2 regions of the Vibrio sp. DW001 genome follow, and region 2 is predicted to be linked to the other one. Evidence: predicted binding sites of a transcription regulator. Region 2 holds the regulator's gene; the other holds the start of a gene.
What was found. Region 2 encodes CRP, which controls carbon source genes, mostly activating them, when cyclic AMP is high. Its sites were predicted from a motif close to TGTGANNNNNNTCACA; they were not measured.
Positions count from the first base shown of each region.

Region 1: dinG (ATP-dependent DNA helicase DinG) is a predicted target of CRP. The motif match lies at 4,559-4,574, and genes of this name have one in related genera.

Region 1 covers NZ_CP091975.1:2,421,837-2,429,321, forward strand. The annotation lists gene L3V77_RS10950 (H-NS family nucleoid-associated regulatory protein) at 295-702, shown strand; gene L3V77_RS10955 (inosine/guanosine kinase) at 774-2,078, opposite strand; gene L3V77_RS10960 (DUF2057 family protein) at 2,247-2,915, opposite strand; gene L3V77_RS10965 (porin) at 3,075-4,004, opposite strand; gene dinG (ATP-dependent DNA helicase DinG) at 4,644-6,725, shown strand; gene L3V77_RS10975 (TSUP family transporter) at 6,771-7,485, shown strand, end outside.
Region 2 covers NZ_CP091975.1:3,504,468-3,511,952, forward strand. The annotation lists gene L3V77_RS16005 (PLP-dependent aminotransferase family protein) at 1-1,136, shown strand, start outside; gene L3V77_RS16010 (hydrolase) at 1,133-2,104, shown strand; gene L3V77_RS16015 (YheU family protein) at 2,120-2,332, shown strand; gene L3V77_RS16020 (phosphoribulokinase) at 2,423-3,292, shown strand; gene crp (cAMP-activated global transcriptional regulator CRP) at 3,539-4,171, shown strand; gene L3V77_RS16030 (GNAT family N-acetyltransferase) at 4,250-4,723, opposite strand; gene L3V77_RS16035 (hypothetical protein) at 4,863-5,087, shown strand; gene L3V77_RS16040 (hypothetical protein) at 5,254-5,427, shown strand; gene L3V77_RS16045 (hypothetical protein) at 5,424-5,597, shown strand; gene groL (chaperonin GroEL) at 5,650-7,296, opposite strand; gene L3V77_RS16055 (co-chaperone GroES) at 7,366-7,485, opposite strand, start outside.

The DNA.
Region 1 (7,485 bases), 1.1 Mb from region 2:
TTTGACCATCTTTTGCAACATAAAAAGCCGTCACAATTCATTTCATTCGATAGATATGTCCATAGAATCCAATACGGTTGATATACACTGCTTTTTAAACGGTTACGTAATAATGTCAGAGAATTGTCAAAATATCAGTTCATCGAATTGGAAATATGAGGTCAATTTACAAAAATTTATATTATTATGTCGCGAGATTAGTACGATATATATAATTTAATTCTAAATAATTTGGTATTATTTAATTTGACTGTTATTATTGTGGTGTTTAATAATAATCAAATGGAAGTAAACATGTCAGAACTTACAAAAACGCTGCTCAATATTCGTAGTCTGCGTGCCTTTGCTCGCGAATTAACTTTTGAGCAATTAGAAGAAGCCCTAGAAAAACTTACCGTCGTTGTTGAAGAACGTCGTTCAGCAGCAGACGAAGAAAAAGCAGCTTTAGCGGAAAGAGAAGCTAAGCTAGCTGAATATGCTCAGATGATTGCAAAAGATGGCATTGATGTTGAAGATTTAATTTCTGCGTTATCTGGCGAAACCAAAACAAAAACTCGTAAGAAGCGCGAACCTCGCCCAGCTAAATATAAATATGTTGATACAAATGGCGAAGAAAAAACTTGGACAGGGCAAGGTAGAACACCTTCTACTATCCAATCGCAGCTTGATGCTGGTAAACCTTTAGATGATTTCCTAATCTAAAGTAAATGAATTAAATTATTAAGAGCTCCTTATGGAGCTCTTTTTTTATCATTCTATTAATACAACAACTATTATCTCTCCCAATACGCTTCCTCTAAACTATCTTCGCGCTCAGGTAATCCTCTTGATAATCGGGGGGAATGTTGTACTAATACTTCATAGCTCGCTCTGTTTGAATATTTACACACTTGAGAGAACGAGGAATACGTTAAATAAGGGTATTGATGCTTACTTGAATTTGGCACATTTTCTTTATGATATCTATTTGCAGCCATATCATGCAACAACGCAGAAAGCGCAGCGTCCCCTGCTCCATTCGTATTCTTAATTTTTTCAGGTCCTCCCATATAAGGCGCAATATGAGAGTAAACCTTGATTGGTGACTCACACGCATCCATAATGGTTGGTCGACTAAACTCGTATTCGTTGAACTCGGCGATAGCGCCAGGCAGCAACGGCAACGTAGTTGGTCTCTTAGCACTATCTTCCGTATAACCAGCCATAAACAGTCCTACAGGGCCCGCAGTACACAATACTAAGTCAACCCAATCCAATGCCTTGTCTGCGGCTAACAGAGGGTCTCCGTTACCGGTGAGCGCTTCTGCTTCGTCTTCGTTCATCGCCACAACTGATACATGGTCGTTTAAAAACTGTTGCCAAAATAGTGGGTCATCTTGAATAACAAATTTTGTACCAAGAGTAAGCACCACAGGGACATGATATTTTTTGGCGTACTCTATAGCGCGCATTGTTGCGTCCGGCATCGGGTCGCCTTCTTTACAACGAACCAGATATGCCGTTAAGACCAGGGCAGAAGCATTTTCAAAAATCGATTCAGGGATGCTATCAGGACGTAATTGATTCATCTGTCCCTCACTGATGGCGAAGGTCCTTTCGCCATTGTCCGATATCAACGCAAAACAGCGTCCTATCGCACCCGTGACCGATTGGAGGTAGTTAAGGTCCATACGGCTAGAGGTATTACACAAATAGCGATAGCCATAGCTGCCAATTTCAATGTCTTTACTCATCACTCCCAACAGGGTCGACTTGTCATCAGCAAGAACGGAATAGTTATGTAGCGTATTTCCTATGGTTCCGCCCGCAAACTCATTACTTATCAGCTCATCGCGTTTTAGTTGCTGATAAAGTGCTTCCGCTGTTTCGTCATCAATAACCAGAGAATGACCTTTACTGAGACCATATTTTTCGATGAAATGATCGGGCACTCGAGCTTCGATATCCACTAATGTCTGATCAATCCCAATGATATGCGTTCTTGTCATCCTTTTATTAGTTTGTACTTGAGTCACTAAAGGATCGCGCGCATTAACGGGAAAATAGTGTTTAGATTTGCGTTGACCGGGAAATTTCATAGAAAGGTTCTGCTGCTAGTAAGGGCGTATGTCCAATTCTAGCCTTTGTTATTTGTAACAGCAATATGACGGTAAAAAGCAAACGTTTTCGTATTGGGAATAATATTCAGACAACAAAAAACCGCCAATAACAAATTATTGGCGGTTTTTTGTTGTCTGAATAAAGGATTATTCTTGGTCAATCATCCATCTACGGAATTCTTTACGCTCGGCTTTAGAGGCTTTTAGATACCAAGCTTTTAGTTGATCGAGGTTAACACCATCGTTAGGTAAGTTTCCTTTTGAAGCACTGTCATGTCCAGCAGAACTTCCTGCCGCAACGGTTGTTGCTGCAACTGCCGCTAATTCCGCTTTCGCTGTGATTTCAGCTTCGCTACCGAAGAAGATGGCGTTGTTCTGGTTGTGTTCCACAACAAGTTCTTGCACATCTTGATATGGCATAAAGCCATCTTTACCTTCGAGTTTCTGGTAGGTATATTCTACATCCCCATTCGAATCGACCAATTTCATTTTTGGTACGCCTTCAAAATGTCGTGTTGCCCATTCGTAATTATTCATTTGAGGTGCAATAATTTCTAGGTCTTGTCCATTGGATTCAAACATCATTATGAATGGGGCAGAGTCAAACACTTTCTTACTTGAACCTTTTCCGAGCCGCGCAGATACTCTTACTACCACCTGAGTAAACCCGTCCTTTAGTTCAAAGGGGCCACTCCAAGATTCAGGTTCTTGTTCATTTATTACCAAAATCCGTATATTTTTACCTGGGATCAACTCAGCTGACGATACGGCACCTGATAGCACTAAACCAATTAGCACATAGAATATGCGTTTCATATTATTCCTTAATTTATTCAAACACTAAAATTGTCATTCCGCTTCATGATACCGATTCTACGTAGTAGAGCCAAGCCCGTAGACGGTATTTATTCACGCAATAAAAAAACCACCCTATGGGTGGTTTTTTTGGATTCTATTTGAAACTAAAGTTTCAGATTAGAATTCTACTTTAGCGCCTACAGCATAGCCAACTTCGCTATCATCTAGGTCGTTGCCGCCAATTTCAGCGTAAAGCGTTGTAGCTGGAGCAATTGCATAACCTGCGTTAACGAAGTAGTTAGTTGAGTCGAGGATAACAACGCCATCGCTATCAGTAACACCAACTTCAACATCAACCCAATCAACACCTGCAGAAAGTGTTACTTTCTGAATAGTGTAGTCAGCAGTAATAGCTACTGTGTTAGCTGTATCTTCTACATCGTAGTAAGCAAGGCCAACATTAGCAGCAGCAAACGCGTAGCTTGCTTCTAGAGCAAAAGTATCTTGGTCAGCTTTGTTTGAAGTGCCGTAGTAACCCATTAGGTCGAAGCCTGCCATTGTTACACCAGCTTTCATATCGAACAAATCAGCTTTTGTGTCATCAGAACGTTGGTCATCACGGTATGCAGCTGATACGTAGAACATGTCGCTAGAGTAATCCCAACGTACAGTTTCGTCGCCACAAACGTCAGCTTGTTCAACTGTAGTAGTAGTACCAAACTGGAAATCATTACCAAGACCTAGGTCATCACCGATGCTACATAAGTCACCGACTTTGAACGAACCCGCAGATGCAGTATAGAATGCAAAGTAAACGTCACCCATGTTTGAGCTGCCGCTTTGAGTAGTGCCGCCGTCGTCACCTTGGAATTCCCAGTAACCACCAACAGAAAGCTCATCACTTACTGCGTAGCGAACGTCAAATTTAATGTCTGCATCTTGGATTTCTTGCTGTACGTGTGAGTTGTCTGCTGTACCTTTAAGATAAACAACTTCTAGGTCGCCGCCGATGTTAACTGTAGCGCCATCATTGTTGTAAACTTCAACTCCTGCGTTAGCTGCCGTTGACGCAAGAAGTACTGATAATGCTAATAGAGTCTTTTTCATAGTAAACCACTGCCTTTTCTTAAGAAAATTTAGGAAATCCTTTTTTGGTTTCCTTTTTTTATTTTATTGGTGACAACGTTTTACCAAATTGGCTAGCCGTCATCACCACTAAATTTCGAAACCTAGATTGCAAAAGAAATCGCCTCATGTCAAACACCTAAAAAAATAAAAATAAAAATACATAAATTAATATAAAACAACAGGTTAGCATTAATTTCATTCAGTAAAGTAATTATTTACACTACCATTCGCATCAAATTCATACCGACTCCAATAGGATGTATATGGTTGATAATATCGAATAAAATTAAAATAATAGCTTTTTACAATATAAATATCCGGAAAATATAAAATATTAGCATTTTATATTACATCACATTCCTCTAACGTAGCATCTAAGAAGGTTCAGTTTTTTTTTGTGAGCTTGATCTAGTTTTAGTCAGAAAAGAACTAAATTTGTGATTCAAATCTCCTGACAAACACGATAAATAGCCAATAAAAATAAATTCTTATCTAAATAAAATGGGTAATAATAGCGTCACATTAATATGCTTCGTGATAGTTCTCACATATTCTTGAGCAATAGAGCCAAGGACTTGGCTGTGCTAAACTGCGCCATTCTCAAAAGTTGGCCGTGTTATGCATAATCCTAAAGTCCAAAAATCGATTCGCGATAGCTATCAAAACCTACAACACCAATTAGATGATTTCGTTCCTAGACGAGCACAAAACTATTTGGTTGCAGAAATAGCGAAAACGTTGTCAGGGGACTACCATAAAAAAAATCGTATAATAGTGGCGGAAGCAGGAACAGGAATAGGCAAATCCCTCGCCTATTTGATGGCAGCGATCCCATGCGCTGTGTTGAACAATCGAAAGATAGTTATCTCTACTGCAACTGTGGCGCTACAGGAACAACTTTTAGACAAAGACTTGCCTCTTTTTAGACGCATTACCAATTTAGAGTTCTCATTTGTCCTCGCAAAAGGCAGACAACGCTATTGCTGTGCAGAAAAACTGGCCACCGCATGTGGCGCAGATGGTGCAGATGGCGGGCAGCTTGCTATTTTTGAAACCAAGCCAAAGAAAAAAGACATTGAATTGCTAGAAGCTATGCACCGCGCACTGATGGAAGGTAAATGGGACGGTGATAGAGATGCGTGGCCAAAGCCAATTAAAGATGAGATTTGGCTGACCATTGTCAGCGATAAGCATAGCTGCAATAACGGCTTACCTGTCCATAGAGGATGTCCATTTCAAAAAGCGCGCGCTGAACTTGACAAGAATGACGTCATTATCGCTAACCATAGTTTGGTCATGGCGGATATCGAGCTTGGTGGAGGTGTCATTCTTTCAGAACCTGACAATACTATTTATATCTTCGATGAAGCCCACCACCTACCGAAAGTGGCTAGAGACCACTCGTCTGCCGCCGCAAGTTTGAAAGGTGCGGCCATTTGGTTAGAAAAACTGAATCAGTCTTCAAGCAAATTTACCAGCTTGGCCGACGAAAAGCGCGTCAATCGCTTTCGTAATGAATTGCAAGATTCAGTACAAGAGCTAGTACCTGCTTTAACGCAATTAAGTAAACAGTTTGATGCGACTCAATTCGAAGACAAAGCCTATCGATTTGAACACGGTGACTTACCTCAGTGGTTAGAGCTGCAATCCAAGGAATTGAAGCTTTTGTCAGGTAAGGCCAGCCTAGCCCTTGGAAAAATAGCCGACCTTATAGCCGAAAGGCTTAAAGACGGTGAGCTTTCTAATAAAATTGCGGAACCGACATTAGCGGAGATCGGCTTTTATAGTCAACGATTAGAAAACTTGGCTAAGGTGTGGCATTTAATGGCCGAACCTAAAAAAGAAAAAGGCGCTCCATTAGTTAAATGGTTAGAACTAAGCCCAGATAGAGAAGGAGACTTCATTGTAAACGTTTCACCGTTGGAGGTCGGCTGGCAATTAGATCAACAAATATGGAGTCGATGTGTCGGTGCGGTACTGACTTCAGCTACAATCCGCGCGCTGAACTCTTTTGATTTTTTCTGTCGTCAAGCGGGTGTAAGCGCAAAGAAAGAAGATGGTGTACAGTTTTTAGCTTTGGCTTCGCCATTTAATTATCAAGATAATGCTGTGCTACTTATACCCGCGATGAAATATGAACCGCAGGCTCCTGAGTTTACCGAGTACTTAGCGGAGCTTCTGCCAAGCTTAGTAATAGAAGACAAAGCGAACCTAATTCTATTTGCTTCATACTGGCAGATGAAACAAGTCACCGAAATTGTCTCCGCTCACTTTAAAAAGAAGGGTTGGACGCTGCAGGTTCAGGGACAATCGTCAAGAACAGAGATTCTAAATAAACATAAAACACTGATACAGTGCGGCAAAACAAGTGTGTTGTTTGGTACAAGCAGTTTTTCAGAAGGTCTCGATTTACCTGGTAACCTGCTTGAGAACCTTATCATTACCAAAATTCCCTTCGCGGTTCCGACCTCGCCGGTGGAGCAAGCCCATTCAGAATATATTGAAAGTCGGGGTGGTAATCCTTTTATGCAGATATCCGTGCCAGAAGCCAGCAAAAAACTCATTCAATCCGTTGGCCGTTTACTGCGTAAAGAACAAGATTCTGGTAGAGTTATCATTCTTGATCGAAGAGTGGTGAGTAAACGATACGGAAAACTATTGCTCGACGCATTACCCCCATTTAAACGAACTATTGAATAAAAATTGTTTAAAGTAATTTGACTAAAGTCAGGTACCGGAAAATTTATGGAAATGTTGGAACCAACCATGTTGGTTATTTTGGCTTTGGTTGCATTCGCCGCCGGATTTATAGATGCAGTAGCAGGTGGCGGTGGCATGTTAACCGTACCGGCCTTGCTTTCAATTGGGCTACCACCTCACATTGCTTTAGGGACGAATAAACTCGCGGCAACCTTTGCCTCTTCAACCGCTGCGGTCACTTTTTATCGAAAGCGGCTCTTTACGCCAGAACTATGGAAGCACGCCTTTTATTCAACCTTAATCGGCGCGACAATCGGTACGCTTGTTGTCGATGCGTTGAGTACTGAGTGGCTAGAAAAAGCATTACCCGTGATCATTTTGGCAACCGCTATCTATACCATTTGGCATAAAACGCCCGAGGCAAACGAAAACGTATTACCAAAGCCTAGTAAGAGATTGAATAAAGTCCAGTGGATACAAGGATTAACCTTGGGGTTTTATGACGGTGTAGCAGGACCCGGAACGGGTGCATTTTGGATAGTCAGCAGCATGGCGATTTATCGTATGAATATACTGCTCTCTTCTGGCCTTTCAAAAGCAATGAACTTTACAAGTAACTTCACATCGCTCGTCACCTTTGCTTTCTTGGGACACATTAATTGGGTCTTAGGCCTAACCATGGGTGTCTGTCTAATGGCTGGCGCTTTTGTTGGGGCTCACTCCGCCATCCGCTTCGGTGCGACGTTTATTCGGCCCGTGT
Region 2 (7,485 bases):
ATTGGGCATTTGATCAAGGGGATAATTATGAGTCAAACGAATGCAATTTCGGCTTCAATATCCCTCCTATGTTTGACCGCAGCGACATGCTAAAAGAAGCAATGGAGAAGGTCGCTCAATCACCCCAAGCGCTCAACCAGTTTATGATCTATCAAAAACCAACGGGCATTGACTCCCATAGAGAGATTGTGGCTGATTGGCTAAATGAACATGGCGTTCAACTTGACGCAGAAAGATTGTTGTTTTGTTCTGGTGCACAGCATGGGATGCAGATGGTATTTGAGGCATTCACTCGAGCAGGAGACACCATTTTAGCGGAAAAGCTTACGTATCCTGGTTTGATTAGTTTAGCCAAACAGAAACAGCTAACCGTTAAAGGTATTGAAATGGATGAAGAGGGGATTATCCCTCATGCGCTTGAAGCGGCTTGCCGGCAATTTCAAGCTCGATTTATCTATTTAACCCCTACATTACAAAATCCTACAACAGCAACCATGTCCTTAGAGCGGCGTATCGCTATACTAGACATCTGTAAACGACATGATCTATATGTCATAGAAGACGATGTGAATGGCCTTCTTCCAGCAGATGCCCCACCACCAATGGTTAACTTAGCACCTGAACAGGTTTTTCATATTGGTGCTTTTTCCAAATGTCTCGCTCCGGGGTTACGTGTGGGTTACATTCAACCCCCCAGTAAACTGCACCCTCACCTTAGTATTACGTTGCAAAACCATAGCTGGATGATTAGTCCATTACTTACCGCATTAACCTGTGAGCTGCTTCGTTCCAACAAACTTGAACATACCTTAGATTATATCCGGACTGAAATGAGAGGAAGGCTAGAACTCGCGCTGACCTATTTATCTAATTTTCAACTCCAATACACCCACGACTGCTTCCACCTTTGGTTAACACTGCCTGACCATTGGCGCTTAAGCGACTTTGTCCAAAAAGCAGCATATGATGGCGTTATCGTAAAGTCAGCGGAACTATTTACGCCGCCAGCCGCGAATGTACCTCCTGCCGTACGACTTGCATTAAGCTCTCCAATCGATCAAGATCAAGTAGAAGCTGGGCTAATTAAGTTAAAAGCCTTATTAGATAGTACCCCAATCAGTGACTTTACTTTATGACCGAGTTTAACGCAGCAAGAGGGTTAACCAATCCTCACGTACAGACCGTTATTCCAAGAATGATTCGGAAACAACCGCTTTTTTATGCTAAATGGCAGACACTAGAAACACCAGACGGCGACTTCCTTGATCTTGCTTGGAGTGAAGATTGGACTAGCCCAACGGTAAAAGAAAAACCTATTTTTGTCCTTTTTCATGGCTTAGAAGGCAGCTTTGAGAGTCCGTACGCCAATGGCTTGATGCACGCTTTTTCTCAGCAGGGTTGGCTATCTGTCATGATGCATTTTCGAGGCTGTAGCGGCAGACCCAATCGACTAGCAAGAGCCTATCACTCAGGTGAAACCGAAGACCCTCGTTTCTTTTTAGAGCATATACAAAACATGTTCCCAGATCAGCCGAAGGTCGCCATTGGTATATCGCTTGGTGGAAACATGCTGGTTAATTATTTGGCCAAATACAGTCACGACCCTATAGTAGAAGCGGCCACCGTCGTTTCTGCACCTCTTGATTTAGAGGCATGTTCATCAAGAATTGAACAAGGATTTTCCAAGGTTTACCGAAACTACCTATTATCCTCTCTAAAGAAAAATGCGTTACAGAAACAGAATCAACTTGTGTCGGAACTTGGCGTTTCAACGCAGGATCTAAAGGCCTTAAAAACGCTTTATGGCTTCGATGATATGATAACGGCACCGTTACATGGGTTTAAAAATGCTAACGATTATTATCAACAATGTTCTGGCATCCATGTTATTAATAAGGTCAACATCCCCTTGCAGGTCATTCATGCCGAAGACGACCCATTTATGACTCAAGCGGTAATACCCAACTTTCCATTGAACAAAAACATACACTACCGCCTATTTAAACAAGGTGGTCATGTGGGCTTTTTGTCCGGAACCTTGACTAAACCCATTTTTTGGCTGGAACAAGCAATACCCAAGTATTACCAACACATCGCATCATGAATAAAAGTAGGCTTTATGATCATTCCATGGCAAGAAATAGATAGTGAGACGCTTGAAAATCTAATCAAAGAGTTTGTATTGAGAGAGGGGACAGATTACGGCCAAAGCGAAACCACCTTAGACGATAAAGTCAATCAGGTACGAACCCAGCTTAAAACAGGAGAAGCGGTGATTGTTTTTTCTGAGCTTCACGAAACCGTCGACATAAAACTCAAGCGCGAGTTCTGATAACAAAAAGTAAAGCGTTTATTCTTTTTATAGAATCTCATACACTAATTTCATATCAGCATTATCATCAATGTAACGACAAGGAATCTCATGTCAGCAAAACATCCGATTATCGCAGTTACAGGTTCATCTGGCGCAGGAACAACGACGACATCTGAAGCATTCAGAAAAATGTTCAGTATGATGGACGTGAAAGCCGCGTGGGTGGAAGGTGACAGTTTTCACCGATTTACCCGTCCGGAAATGGACATTGAAATTCGAAAAGCCAAAGAACAAGGCAAACACATAAGTTACTTTGGTGCGGAAGCCAATAACTTCCCTGCCCTTGAACAGTTTTTTAGAAAATATGGTGATGAAGGTCAAGGCCAAGTAAGACGATACTTACATTCCTTTGATGAGGCTGTGCCTTATAATCAGATGCCCGGCACATTCACTCCTTGGCAAGACTTAGCAGAAGATAGCGATGTTCTATTTTATGAAGGCTTACATGGTGCAGTTGTCGATGGCGATATCAATGTTTCACAACATGTTGACTTATTAATCGGCATGGTCCCCATTGTGAACCTTGAGTGGATCCAAAAATTTGTACGAGATACGCGAGACAGAGGCCATTCACGAGAAGCCGTGACCGACTCCATTGTTCGTTCTATGGATGATTACCTTAACTACATTACCCCTCAGTTTTCACGGACTCACATAAACTTCCAACGGGTTCCAACTGTTGACACCTCAAACCCACTGAACGCGAAAGCGATACCGAGTTTGGACGAGAGCTTTGTTGTAATTCGATTACGTGGAATGAAGAACGTAGACTTCCCATATCTTTTAGCCATGATTGATGGCTCTTTTGTTTCTCGCCATAATACTCTGGTGGTGCCAGGAGGAAAAATGAGTTTTGCTATGGAATTAATAATCAGACCGGTTCTACAACAATTAATAGAAACCGGGAAAATCGGCTAAAAATTGAGCCTGAATGCAGTTTAGTTCTGATACCGTGACGATGTGCACAGTTTTGCTTAGAGAAACGGGAAATCAGGGCGATCAAAATCAAGAAATTGACTGCAAAAAAGGATACTATTCTTAACCTATATACATGTGTAGCTTGCAGCTATGAATTTAAAATCTTATGCTAACGTCACCAATAATATGGGGATACAGCAAAGGAAAGCTGCTGGCACAGGCCCTACAGATAATAGTGAGATAATTATGGTTCTTGGTAAACCTCAAACCGATCCAACGTTAGAGTGGTTTCTTTCGCATTGTCATATTCATAAATATCCTTCCAAAAGTACGCTTATTCACGCTGGAGAAAAAGCGGAAACTCTGTATTACATTGTGAAAGGCTCTGTAGCTGTGCTTATCAAGGATGAAGAAGGTAAAGAGATGATTCTTTCTTACCTTAACCAAGGAGACTTCATCGGTGAGCTAGGTCTATTCGAAGAAGATCAAGAGCGTACCGCATGGGTTCGTGCTAAATCACCATGTGAAGTAGCTGAGATTTCGTTTAAGAAATTCCGTCAGCTTATTCAAGTTAATCCTGACATTTTGATGCGTCTTTCAGCTCAAATGGCAAGCCGTCTACAAACGACTAGCCAAAAAGTTGGTGACTTAGCATTCTTAGATGTGACGGGTCGTATTGCTCAAACACTTCTAAACTTGGCAAAACAACCAGATGCGATGACTCACCCAGACGGCATGCAAATTAAGATCACTCGTCAAGAGATTGGTCAGATTGTAGGTTGTTCACGTGAAACCGTTGGTCGTATTCTTAAGATGCTTGAAGAACAGAATTTAATTTCTGCTCACGGTAAAACTATCGTAGTTTACGGTACACGTTAATACCGTCACAAACAGCACTGATTAAAAAGCAGCGTTTACGCTGCTTTTTTTATGCCATAAGAAAAGACGCGCATTGGTTTATAATCGCAGCTCCATCCTATAATTAATGAGTGTTTGCCCTCTAAGATCCACTTGTCGCTCTTCTATTACCTTAAACCCATAGTGTTCAAAGAAAGGCTTCGCAGTAATACTGACATGTGAATAGAGTCGAGGAATTTTGCTTTTATTACCTTGCTGGAGGATTTGTTGCATTAAAGCACCAGCAATCCCCATACTTTGATGATTGTGATCGACATAAAAATGGCCAATCAACCCATCAGATTGAAGATCGGCATAACCCACTATCTTGTTATCAACTTCGGCGACAAAAGGCACAAGCTTATCCAGAAGTACCTGCCATCTATCAAGCGTAATTTCATCTGATGCCCAAGCTTCTATTTGCCTTTCAGAGTAGTCCTTTCTATTTACACTACGCACAGTATCAAAAAACAACGCTCTCAACGTACAGGCGTCTTCTGGGGCATATGGTCGTATCCGGATAGTACTTTGCACTTCGTCACTTCTCTTCTAACTTATAATTAATATTTGGTAAGCCTAACCAGTAATTGAACCATTTTCTACACGCACAAAAAACCGAAGCGATAAAACTTCGGTTTTTTACTACAACAAGGTTTAGGGTTCTCTAAACTGTGTGACTAGAGAGCAAGGCGAATACGCGGAATGTACGTCTGTACATGAGCCCAATCAACACCGCTATCAAACTATCAAACTATCAACGATAAGAGCAGACCATTACTACTCGCACAAAAAAACCGAAGCGATAAACTTCGGTTTTTTACTACAACAAGGTTTAGGGTTCTCTAAACTGTGTGACTTGAGAGCAAGGCGAATGCGCGGAATGTACGTCTGTACATGAGCACAATCAACGCCGCTATCAAACTATCAACGATAAGAGCAAACCATTACTACTCGCACAAAAAAACCGAAGCGATAAATTTCGGTTTTTTACTACAACAAGGTTTAGGGTTCTCTAAACTGTGTGACTTGAGAACAAGGCGAATGCGCGGAATGTACGTCTGTACATGAGTACAATCAACGCCGCTATCAAACTATCAACGATAAGAGCAAACCATTACTACTCGCACAAAAAAACCGAAGCGATAAACTTCGGTTTTTTACTACAACAAGGTTTAGGGTTCTCTAAACTGTGTGACTTGAGAGCAAGGCGAATGCGCGGAATGTACGTCTGTACATGAGTACAATCAACGCCGCTATCAAACTATCAACGATAAGAGCAAACCATTACTACTCGCACAAAAAAACCGAAGCGATAAACTTCGGTTTTTTACTACAACAAGGTTTAGGGTTCTCTAAACTGTGTGACTTGAGAGCAAGGCGAATGCGCGGAATGTACGTCTGTACATGAGCACAATCAACGCCGCTATCAAGTCATTCAGTGACGAGAAGCTAAATCCTTCTTACATCATGCCTGGCATACCACCCATACCACCCATGCCGCCCATATCAGGCATTCCACCTGAATCTTTAGCTGGCATATCGGTAATCATCGCTTCTGTTGTGATCATAAGACCAGCAACCGATGCGGCAAACTGTAGCGCACTACGAGTAACTTTAGTTGGGTCTAGGATACCCATTGCAATCATATCACCGTATTCGCCTGTCGCAGCGTTGTAGCCATAGCTACCTTCACCAGCTTTAACGTTATTAGCAACGACAGAATCTTCGTCACCCGCATTTTCAACGATTTGACGCAATGGCGCTTCCATAGCACGAAGTGCAACGCGAATACCTACGTTTTGCTCTTCGTTAGCACCTTCAAGACCAACGACTTTCGATGCTGCACGAATAAGTGCAACACCACCACCAGCAACAACGCCTTCTTCAACGGCTGCGCGAGTAGCGTGAAGTGCATCTTCTACGCGATCTTTCTTTTCTTTCATTTCAACTTCAGTTGCTGCACCGACTTTGATTACTGCAACACCGCCAGCGAGTTTCGCGACACGTTCTTGTAGCTTCTCTTTATCGTAGTCTGACGTTGCTTCTTCGATTTGTTGACGAATTTGAGATACACGCCCTTGAATCATTGCTTCTTGACCGAGGCCATCAATGATCGTTGTGTTCTCTTTAGTGATAATAACGCGCTTAGCTTGACCAAGGTCTTCTAGCGTTGCTTTCTCAAGTTCTAGACCAATTTCCTCAGAGATAACCGTACCAGAAGTAAGTACTGCGATATCTTGAAGCATTGATTTACGACGATCACCAAAACCAGGCGCTTTAACGGCCGCAGCTTTCACAATACCACGCATGTTATTTACAACGAGTGTAGCTAACGCTTCACCTTCTACATCTTCTGCAATGATAAGCAGTGGGCGAGATGCTTTTGCAACCGCTTCTAATATTGTAAGTAGTTCACGAATATTAGACACTTTCTTGTCGATAAGAAGAATGAATGGGTTTTCTAGTTCAACCGAACCCGCTTCTTGGTTTGTGATGAAATATGGCGATAGATAACCACGATCAAATTGCATGCCCTCTACAACATCTAGTTCATCCTGAAGTGCTTGACCTTCTTCAACGGTAATAACACCGTCACGGCCAACTTTTTCCATTGCTTCTGCAATGATGTTACCAACAGTATCATCTGCATTTGCAGAGATAGTAGCAACCTGTGCGATAGCCTTAGAGTCCGCACAAGGAACAGATAGACCTTTCAACTCTTCTACCGCTGCGATAACCGCTTTGTCGATACCGCGCTTAAGGTCCATTGGGTTCATACCCGCAGCAACGGCCTTAAGGCCTTCAGTAATGATAGATTGAGCAAGTACTGTCGCAGTTGTTGTACCGTCACCAGCAGCATCATTTGCTTGAGATGCTACTTCTTTAACCATTTGTGCGCCCATGTTTTGGAACTTGTCTTCAAGTTCAATCTCACGCGCTACAGATACACCATCTTTAGTAATCGTTGGTGCACCAAAAGATTTGTCTAGTACCACGTTACGACCTTTTGGTCCAAGTGTTACTTTTACCGCATCAGCTAGAACGTTAACACCTTCTAGCATCTTGATTCGTGCTTCGTTACCAAATTTTACGTCTTTAGCAGCCATCTTTAATATCCTTTCCTAAATTCTATTTCTAATTGCTTGTCGTTTAAGAGTGAATTACTCAACGCTTGCTTATTCAACAATAGCCATGATGTCGTTTTCAGACATGATCAACACTTCTTTACCGTCAATTTTCTCAGTTTTAGTGCCGTAACCTTCTGCGAAAATGATAGTATCACCAACTTTAACGTC